Desulforapulum autotrophicum HRM2: one gene and its partner. The protein of the gene in region 1 interacts with the protein of each later gene in a pairwise test. Links are inferred from orthologs where the notes say so. Each region holds a gene or a part of one and is shown in the gene's direction. Other genes may lie near its edges.

What was found.
Region 2: the proteins of ftsA (region 1) and HRM2_RS17415 interact in binary tests that used the Escherichia coli proteins (3 or more experiments, as listed by UniProt). The link is inferred for Desulforapulum autotrophicum HRM2 from one-to-one orthologs.

The regions. Positions count from the first base shown.
Region 1 is NC_012108.1:1,443,815-1,448,339, forward strand. Bases 799-3,748 are described here. They hold ftsA (cell division protein FtsA), read left to right. Parts: upstream 799-1,636; coding sequence 1,637-2,860; downstream 2,861-3,748. Other genes in these bases: HRM2_RS24990 (cell division protein FtsQ/DivIB), read left to right, coding at 799-1,624; ftsZ (cell division protein FtsZ), read left to right, coding at 2,880-3,748. Outside these bases: murB (UDP-N-acetylmuramate dehydrogenase), read left to right, coding at 1-747; more of HRM2_RS24990, read left to right, coding at 734-798; more of ftsZ, read left to right, coding at 3,749-4,097; HRM2_RS06335 (radical SAM protein), read left to right, coding at 4,101-4,525. UniProt on the Escherichia coli protein: Essential cell division protein that assists in the assembly of the Z ring. May serve as the principal membrane anchor for the Z ring.
Region 2 is NC_012108.1:3,987,400-3,991,271, reverse strand. Bases 201-3,032 are described here. They hold HRM2_RS17415 (rod shape-determining protein), read left to right. Parts: upstream 201-1,009; coding sequence 1,010-2,056; downstream 2,057-3,032. Other genes in these bases: HRM2_RS17405 (hypothetical protein), read left to right, coding at 2,915-3,032; mreC (rod shape-determining protein MreC), read left to right, coding at 2,061-2,918; HRM2_RS17420 (serine hydrolase domain-containing protein), read left to right, coding at 201-901. In the rest of the region: more of HRM2_RS17420, read left to right, coding at 1-200; more of HRM2_RS17405, read left to right, coding at 3,033-3,442; mrdA (penicillin-binding protein 2), read left to right, coding at 3,464-3,872. UniProt on the Escherichia coli protein: Forms membrane-associated dynamic filaments that are essential for cell shape determination. Acts by regulating cell wall synthesis and cell elongation, and thus cell shape.

The DNA.
Region 1 (4,525 bases):
ACCCTCATGGGGTGCGGTACAAATCTTCTGGTTAAAGACGGCGGCATCCGGGGGCTTGTGGTCACAACCAAACGGATGAACAAAACCCTTACCATCACTGTGGCAGATGATGGCCAACAGTTTGTAACGGCATCTTCAGGTGTAATTCTGGCAGCCCTTGCACGGTTTGTCATGGACCGGGGGTTTGAAGGGTTTACCTTTTGCGCAGGCATTCCCGGGACGGTGGGTGGAGCAATCATGATGAATGCCGGAACAAACCTTGGTACCATCTCCGACGTCCTTGTTTCCCTTGAACTTGTTGCCGCTGATGGCAGGGTTATGGGGGTTGATCGATCTGAGCTTGATTTTTTCCATCGAAGGACATCGTTTAACGGCCTCGGGCCCTGCGTGTATGTTCTGGGAGCACGGTTTCGAGTCAAGCCGGGAGATAAACAAAAGATACGGGACCGCTGGCTCTGTCTGCTTGAAAACCGACGGTCAAGCCAACCCGGGTCAATGGCCAGTGCAGGCTGTTTTTTCAAGAACCCGGACAACGGGATGCCTGCAGGTCAGCTAATTGACCGGGCAGGCCTCAAGGGAAAACAATTCGGCAATGCCATGGTTTCGACCATCCACGGTAACTTTATTGTTAACTGCGGCGGGGCAACAGCCCTGGAGATTCTCACCCTCAAGCAGATGGTGGAGGATGAGGTGAAAATGAAATTCAATGTTGATCTCAAACCCGAGGTGAAAATTGAAGGCGAATAAAAAGGTGAGGAAAAACAGTCTACGGCCGATTGACGGCGACGTGTCTGCCCTGGGGTTCGATTTCATGGGCAGCCTTGATCTTGTCTTGAAGTTTATCCTGGTGGTGCTGGTCCTGGCGCTGTCGAGCCTTGGGCTGATCTTTGTCCATGATTTTATTACCCAGAGCCCCTATTTCGGCATCAAGACCATTCATATTTCCGGTGCTGCATCCCTCAGCGATTCAGCGCTGCTATCCCAGGCTGGGATCAAGATGGGGGATAATATTCTGGCCGTTAATCTTAAAACGGCCAGGGCCCGCCTTGTTGCCCATCCCTGGATCCGTGATGCGGCAATCCAGCGCCGGATTCCGTCGACCCTGGCCATTACTGTTTTTGAACAAACGGCCGTTGCAAGGGCGGCCATGGCCGAAGACTTCCAGGTGCTGGTGGATTTACAGGGCCAGCCGTTTAAGCCCTATGAGCCTGAAACAGAACCCCAGACTGCCGGTTTGCCGGAGATCAAAGGTCTCAGGCTTGAATCCCTGGACCCATTGTCCCCGGCGTCCAGGTTTGGGTTTAAGGGAAAACTTCACCAGGGGGTAATGGAGCTGTTGGCCCTTGATACCCGTTCCCTGGTTCGAAAAATAACAGCTGACAAAGATCTGGGGATTGATTTTACAACTGATTTTTTCAAGGCACACAAGGCCGTGGGGGAGATACCTGTTACCCTGAAGCTCGGGTTTGACGGGTTTAAGGAAAAATTTGCAGGGACTTCAAAGATTCTCGATTACATGGACGGCTTTGCCGTTGAAAAAAGAGTGCGTCTCATTGACTTTTTTAATATCAGAAGCGTCACAATAACGCTTGAAGATAAAGATATTCTGCCGGGTACGACTTAAGGAGGGTTTGATTTGCAGGAAGAGGGGAAGATTATCGTGGGACTCGACATCGGAACCACAAAGATTTGTGCCGTTGTCGGAGAGGTCGCCGGGGGTGAAATTAATATCATCGGTCTGGGCACCGCCCCTTCCAGGGGATTGAGAAAGGGCGCTGTGGTCAATATCGAGTCCACGGTGGAGTCGATTAAAAAGGCCGTGGAAGAGGCCGAAGTCATGGCCGGGTGCAATATTTCATCGGTTTACGTGGGAATTGCGGGCGGCCATATCCGGGGGCTGAACAGTCACGGCATCATTGCCATCAAGGGCCAGGAGATAACCCAGGACGATGTTGAAAGGGTGATTGAGGCGGCAAGCGCCGTTGCCATTCCAACGGATCGGGAAACCATCCATGTCATTCCCCAGGAGTTTATTGTGGATGACCAGGAGGCGATTCAAAATCCCGTGGGCATGACCGGGGTGAGGCTTGAGACAAAGATTCACATTGTCACAGGCGCTGTGTCGTCCGCAAGGAATATTGTAAAATGCTGCAACAAGGCTGGCCTTGACGTGTGTGACATTGTGCTTGAATCCCTGGCTTCGGGGGAGGCGGTGCTGTCCCGTGAGGAAAAAGAACTTGGGTGTGCCCTTGCCGATGTGGGGGGTGGCACCACGGACCTTGCCATCTTCAAGGGTAACAATATCAAGCACACCTTTGAACTTGCCCTGGGGGGGCATAACCTGACCAACGATATTTCCATTGGATTGAGAACCCCCCTGGCAGAGGCTGAAAAGATAAAAATTGACCACGGGACCTGCCTTGCCGGAAGCATCCGTAAGGGCGAGACCATTGATGTCGCCGGAATTGGGGGGCGCGGCACAAAGAGTCTTCCAAAGGATATTCTGGCCGAAATCCTGGAGCCCAGGGTGGAGGAGATGTTTTCCATACTCAAGCAGGATATTTACAGCAACGGCCTTGAAAATTCATTCCCGTCTGGAGTTGTGATCACGGGGGGAAGTGCATACCTGCACGGAATTACAGATGTGGTCGAGGGGGTTTTTTCAGTGCCGGTACGGTTGGGGGTTCCCATGAAAATCGGAGGACTCAAGGATGTGGTTAAAAACCCGGGTTTTTCAACAGGGGTGGGGCTTGTGATCTATGGCAGTAAACATAGTGGAACTCCGCTTGGTGATATTGAAAACGGGTTGTTTGCACGGCTTTTGAAACGAATGAAACAATGGTTTAAGGATGTTATCTAATATAAAAGGAGGGGGGAGTATGAATTTTTCCTATGTGGAGAGTGAAAAGAATGCATTGATCAAGGTTATCGGTGTGGGTGGAGCCGGTGGAAATGCGGTCAATAACATGATCGATGCAAACCTTCAGGGTGTTAAGTTCATTGTTGCAAATACAGATGCTCAGGCCCTTGAAATCTCAAGGGCAGAGCTCAAGATCCAGTTAGGCGTTAATCTGACCGAAGGACTTGGGGCAGGTGCCAATCCCACCACAGGCCGGGAGGCAGCCCAGGAGAACATTGATGAGATCCGGGCCGCCCTTGAAGGCAGCCACATGGTGTTTATCACTGCAGGCTTTGGCGGCGGTACGGGTACGGGCGCGGCACCCGTGATTGCCGAAATCTGTCAGGAGCTTGGTATCCTGACCGTGGCGGTTGTATCAAAGCCCTTTTCGTTTGAGGGTAAAAAACGGGCTGCCCAGGCCGAAGATGGCATCAATCGGTTAAGGGACATTACAGATACGGTCATCACCATTCCCAACGACCGGCTCAGGGGAATCGCAGGCAAGGGTGCAAAAATGGTGGAAATGTTCATTAAGGCCGACGAGGTGCTTCACCACTCGGTTAAGGGCATCACGGATCTTATCATGCTGCCTGGTCTTGTGAACCTTGACTTTGCAGATGTCAGAACCACCATGTCCAAGGCCGGCATGGCCCTCATGGGGATTGGTATTGCCTCTGGAGAGAACAGGGCTGTTGAGGCTGCAGAAAGGGCCATCTCCCATCCGCTGCTTGAAGATATTTCGATCTCCGGCGCAAGGGGTGTTCTCATGAACATCACCTGCTCAAGCGACCTCACCCTTGACGAAATGACCCAGGCGTCGGACCGCATCCACCAGGAAGTCGGTGATGATGCAGAGATCATCTGGGGTCAGGCCATTGACGAGAGCCTGGGGGATGAGATGCGCGTGACCGTAATTGCAACGGGTATCGGCAACCACGAGCGGCAGGCAAAGAACGTCCACAGCATTGAATCTGCCCGGCCAAAGGTCAGAACAGCTGTCCAGGAAGAGACCATTGTCAGGGGAAAACTCCGGGAGCCCACAGCCGAAGAGCTTGAAAACTGGAACGAAGTGGATGAACCGGTTCGGGTCAGAACAAAAAAGGTGGTGGGACATGACGGTAGAAATGCCTATCGGGGTATGCCCATGGACGGTGAAAACCTGGAGATCCCCACGTTTTTACGACGCCAGGCAGACTGATATATGGCAAAAAGTGTCAGACACGGCAGAAAAGAGGGTGTTCACCTTGAGCGGGGAAGTATAGTCAAAGGCCAGAAGGGGCTGATCCGAACCGCCCTGGTTTATCCGAACACCTATCAGGCTGGCATGTCCAGCCTTGGATTTCAGACAGTTTACGGGTTGATCAACGACCTTGACCACGTGGTGGCAGAGCGGGTATTTATGCCCGATGACCCGGAGGCTGAGGTACTGAGTGTGGAGAGCGGCAAAAACCTCTCCTGGTTTGACATTCTTTTTTTCTCCATCTCGTTTGAGAATGATTACCTGAACCTGATTTCCATGCTGGAACGGTCCAACATCCCCATGCGTGGGGCCGGCCGGAATGAAAGCCACCCTCTTGTGGTCGCAGGGGGAGTGGCTTCATTTTTGAATCCTGAGCCCCTGGCTGA
Region 2 (3,872 bases), 2.5 Mb from region 1 along the record:
GCTTACAAAACCCCTTGCCACGACTGTGGCCCTGATTCACCTGGTTCAGACGAACCAGCTCTGCCTCAACCAGACTTTAGGTGATCTTTTGCCGGGGGGTGTCGGCCATGACAAGGCAGATATAACCGTTGAGGATCTGCTGCGTCACAGATCCGGGCTTCCAGCACACCGGCCCTATTATGTACAGGTTGTAGGAAGTCCCGAAAAAGAGAGGCAGGATCGCCTCAGACGGCTGATTCTGAACGAGCCCCTTGTCTATCAGCCAAAGCAGGGGGAGCTATACAGTGATCTTGGTTTCATCCTCCTTGCCTGGATTGTTGAACGTACCGCAGGAAAGCGTCTCGATCGATATGTGAGGGACAACATCTATCTGCCCCTGGGTGTCAAGGGGTTACGTTTCATGCCGCCCGGTTATCCCCTGAATTGCAGTGTCGCAGCAACAGAACATTGCCCCTGGCGGGGTCGGGTGTTAAAGGGGGAGGTTCATGACGATAATGCCTGGGTTGCAGGCGGGATTGAAGGTCACGCAGGACTGTTCGGGACTGCCTTGGATATCCAGACGCTTCTTGGAGAGATTATGGGGGGGGTTATGGGAAAAAAGACAGGGGTTCTTGAAGGGAGATGGATCAGGCAGTTTGCCGTTAAGAAGGATGGGTTTGAGCGTGTGGCAGGGTTTGACACCCCCTCGGCCAGTAATTCTTCCGCAGGTCGTTTTTTTTCTCCCGCTTCACTTGGCCATCTTGGCTTTACAGGGACCTCTTTCTGGATGGATCCCCTGGAACAGGCCATGGTGATTCTTTTGACCAACAGGGTTCATCCCGTGAGGAGTAATGAAAAAATTCGTCAATTCAGACCATATATCCATGATTTGATCATGAAAACTATTTTCAACCGTGGATGAATCATTGTTCAGTTGATACTTTTTCTCCTTGTAAAAAAGTGGTATTTCTGTTAGCTGATATCTTTTAGTCGACAAAATTTTTATGCAATAATTTATGAAAGAGGTGGTATGAACCTTATAATAGATTCTCTCCTTGGTATCTTTTCAAGTGATCTTGCCCTTGATCTGGGAACCGCCAACACCCTTGTGTATGTGAAGGGAAAGGGGATTGTGCTCAGCGAACCCTCTGTGGTTGCCGTTCGGACCGATAAACGGGCCAAAAACAGGGTGCTTGCCGTTGGGGCTGAAGCAAAGCGGATGCTTGGAAGAACCCCGGGGAATATCCAGGCCATCCGTCCCATGCGTGATGGGGTTATTGCTGATTTTGAAGTAACCGAGGCAATGCTCAAGCACTTTATCAGAAAGGTTCACAACAACAGACGAACCCTGGTTCGTCCACGGATTGTTATTGCGGTTCCTTCGGGAATTACCCAGGTGGAAAAAAGAGCTGTCAGGGAATCTGCCGAGCTTGCAGGAGCAAGGGAGGTGTTTCTCATTGAAGAGCCTATGGCCGCGGCAATCGGAGCAGGTCTCCCCATTACCGAACCCACCTGCAATATGGTGGTGGATATTGGCGGTGGTACCACGGAAGTTGCCGTTATCTCCCTATCCGGAATTGTTTACAGTCGATCCATCCGGGTTGCAGGCGACAAAATGGATGCTTCCATCAGCCAGCACATCAAACGCAAATACAACCTTCTCATTGGCGAGAGAACGGCCGAAATTATTAAAACCACAATTGGAAATGCCTATCCAGACCCGGAAAATCTCGAAACCATAGAGGTTAAGGGCCGTGATCTGGTTTCCGGGATTCCCAAGATTCTTACCATTGACAGTGAAGAGATCTGTCTGGCAATTTCTGAACAGATCGATGCCATTGTTGAGTGCGTTAAAATTGCTCTTGAACAGACCCCCCCGGAACTTGCTGCCGATATTGTTGATTCCGGCATCGTTCTCACCGGCGGTGGTGCGCTTCTCAAAAACCTCGATAAATTGCTCAGGGAAAAGAGCGGCCTTCCGATTATTGTGGCTGAAGATCCACTTTCAACGGTTGCCCTTGGGTGCGGTAAGGTTCTTGACAATATCGATATACTCAGAGAGGTTGTGATTACCTGATTTCATGTTTTCAAGAAAAATGATCCTGTTGATCGGAATTGTTTTCTTTATCACGGTCAATTTTATAATCTTGACTGTGAGCAGCAAAGGAGTGTTGCCTGAAACAGGCATTGAACGGATAGCCACCTCTTTTGTTGCTCCGTTCCAGATGGTTTTTTCCCGAAGCATTACTCTTATTGGGGGGGTCTGGCAGGATTATTTTGCCACGGTCAGGGCGGCCAAAGAGCTCCCCAGGGTTAAAAATGAACTGGCAAAGGCCATGGAAAAGGTTAACCTCTGCATAGAGCTTGAGCAGGAGAACATCCGTTTCAGAAAATTTATTCGTTTCCAGGATCTTGAAAAAGAGACCCTTGTTGCAGCAAAGGTTATTGGAAGGGATCCCTCTCCCTGGTTCAGAACCCTGATGATAGATAAAGGCGCAAAGGCAGGCCTGACCAAGGGTTTGCCAGTGCTTGTCTCCGAGGGCGTTGTCGGTCAGGTCGTGGCGGTTGCCGGCCACTATTCCCGGGTCCTTCTTATGACGGATAGAAATTCTGCCGTGGATGCCCTAGTCCAGACATCGCGGGCCAGGGGAATTGTCAAGGGTAATGATTCCGAACTGTGCTCTTTCAGGTATGTGCTCAGGAAAAACAAAATTCAGCCCGGAGAGATGATTGTATCTTCCGGTCTTGACGGGGTTTTCCCAAAAGGGTTGAGGATCGGCTGGGTGGTCGATATCGAGGAAAATACCTCCCAGCTTTTCCAGGAAATCACCATCAAGACCTGCGTGGATTTTGATACTCTTGAAGAGGTCCTTGTCTCTGTCAAGGATCCCATGTCCCAGGACGCTGCCTCCCCACCGATGGATGATGTTTCCAGATGATACGGGTCGTTTTTTACCTTTGTCTGTTTCTTGCCTTTTTTATTGTCCAGACATCAACTTTGCGCGGTTTCTCAATATTCAGCCAGGCGTTTGACCTGATTCTTGTCATTGTGCTCTCCCTGAGCCTGAAGTTTTCGCATATTGGAACAGCAGCAGCAGTCTTCCTGATGGGGTGTGTCATGGACAGCGTTTCAGGTGGGCCGTTTGGCCTCTATGTCTCAGTCTATGTCTGGATTTTTATTCTGGTTCGAAGCCTTAAGTCACTTGTTCACATGGAGAATATCGTGTTCCTTGTGTGCATGAGTGCCGTTGCCGTGGTCGTGGAAAACGCGTTCCTTGTTTTTGTTCTTGTCATGGGAGGTCGGGTTGATGTTGTTTATTTTACGGACCTGGAAATTATGGCAAAGCAGGTGGCATGGGGCCTGGTGTTTGTTCCCCTTTTGCTTTTGGTTGTTGACGAATTTGAAAGAATAATTCTGGTGGCTGCAAAAAAAATAACCCAGCAACACTTTGATCGTGGGTAACGGGGTAGGTTTAATTTGATCATGAAGGGGTGTGACAGGGACTGGTTGAAACGAAGGCTCATGGGTGGCGCGCTTTTTATGCTCATTGCCTTTGCCGTTCTTGGGGCAAGACTTTTTTACCTCCAGGTTATCCAGGGTGAAGATTTTCGCAGGCTGTCCAAAAACAACTGCATCCGTTTGAAAAGCGTTGAAGCGTCAAGGGGGCTTATTTATGACCGGAACGGGGTTTTACTCGTGGACAATCGCCCCTCGTTTGACCTATCCATTGTACCCAAAGATGCCGTTCCCGTAGACCAGACCCTTGAGATACTTTCCGATTTTACCCAGATTCCCGTTGTAGAGATGAAGGCAAGGATTGACGCAAGCAAAGGGCTGTCAAAGTATACGCCGATTCTTCTTGAAAAGGGCATCACCCGGGATCAGTTAGCCG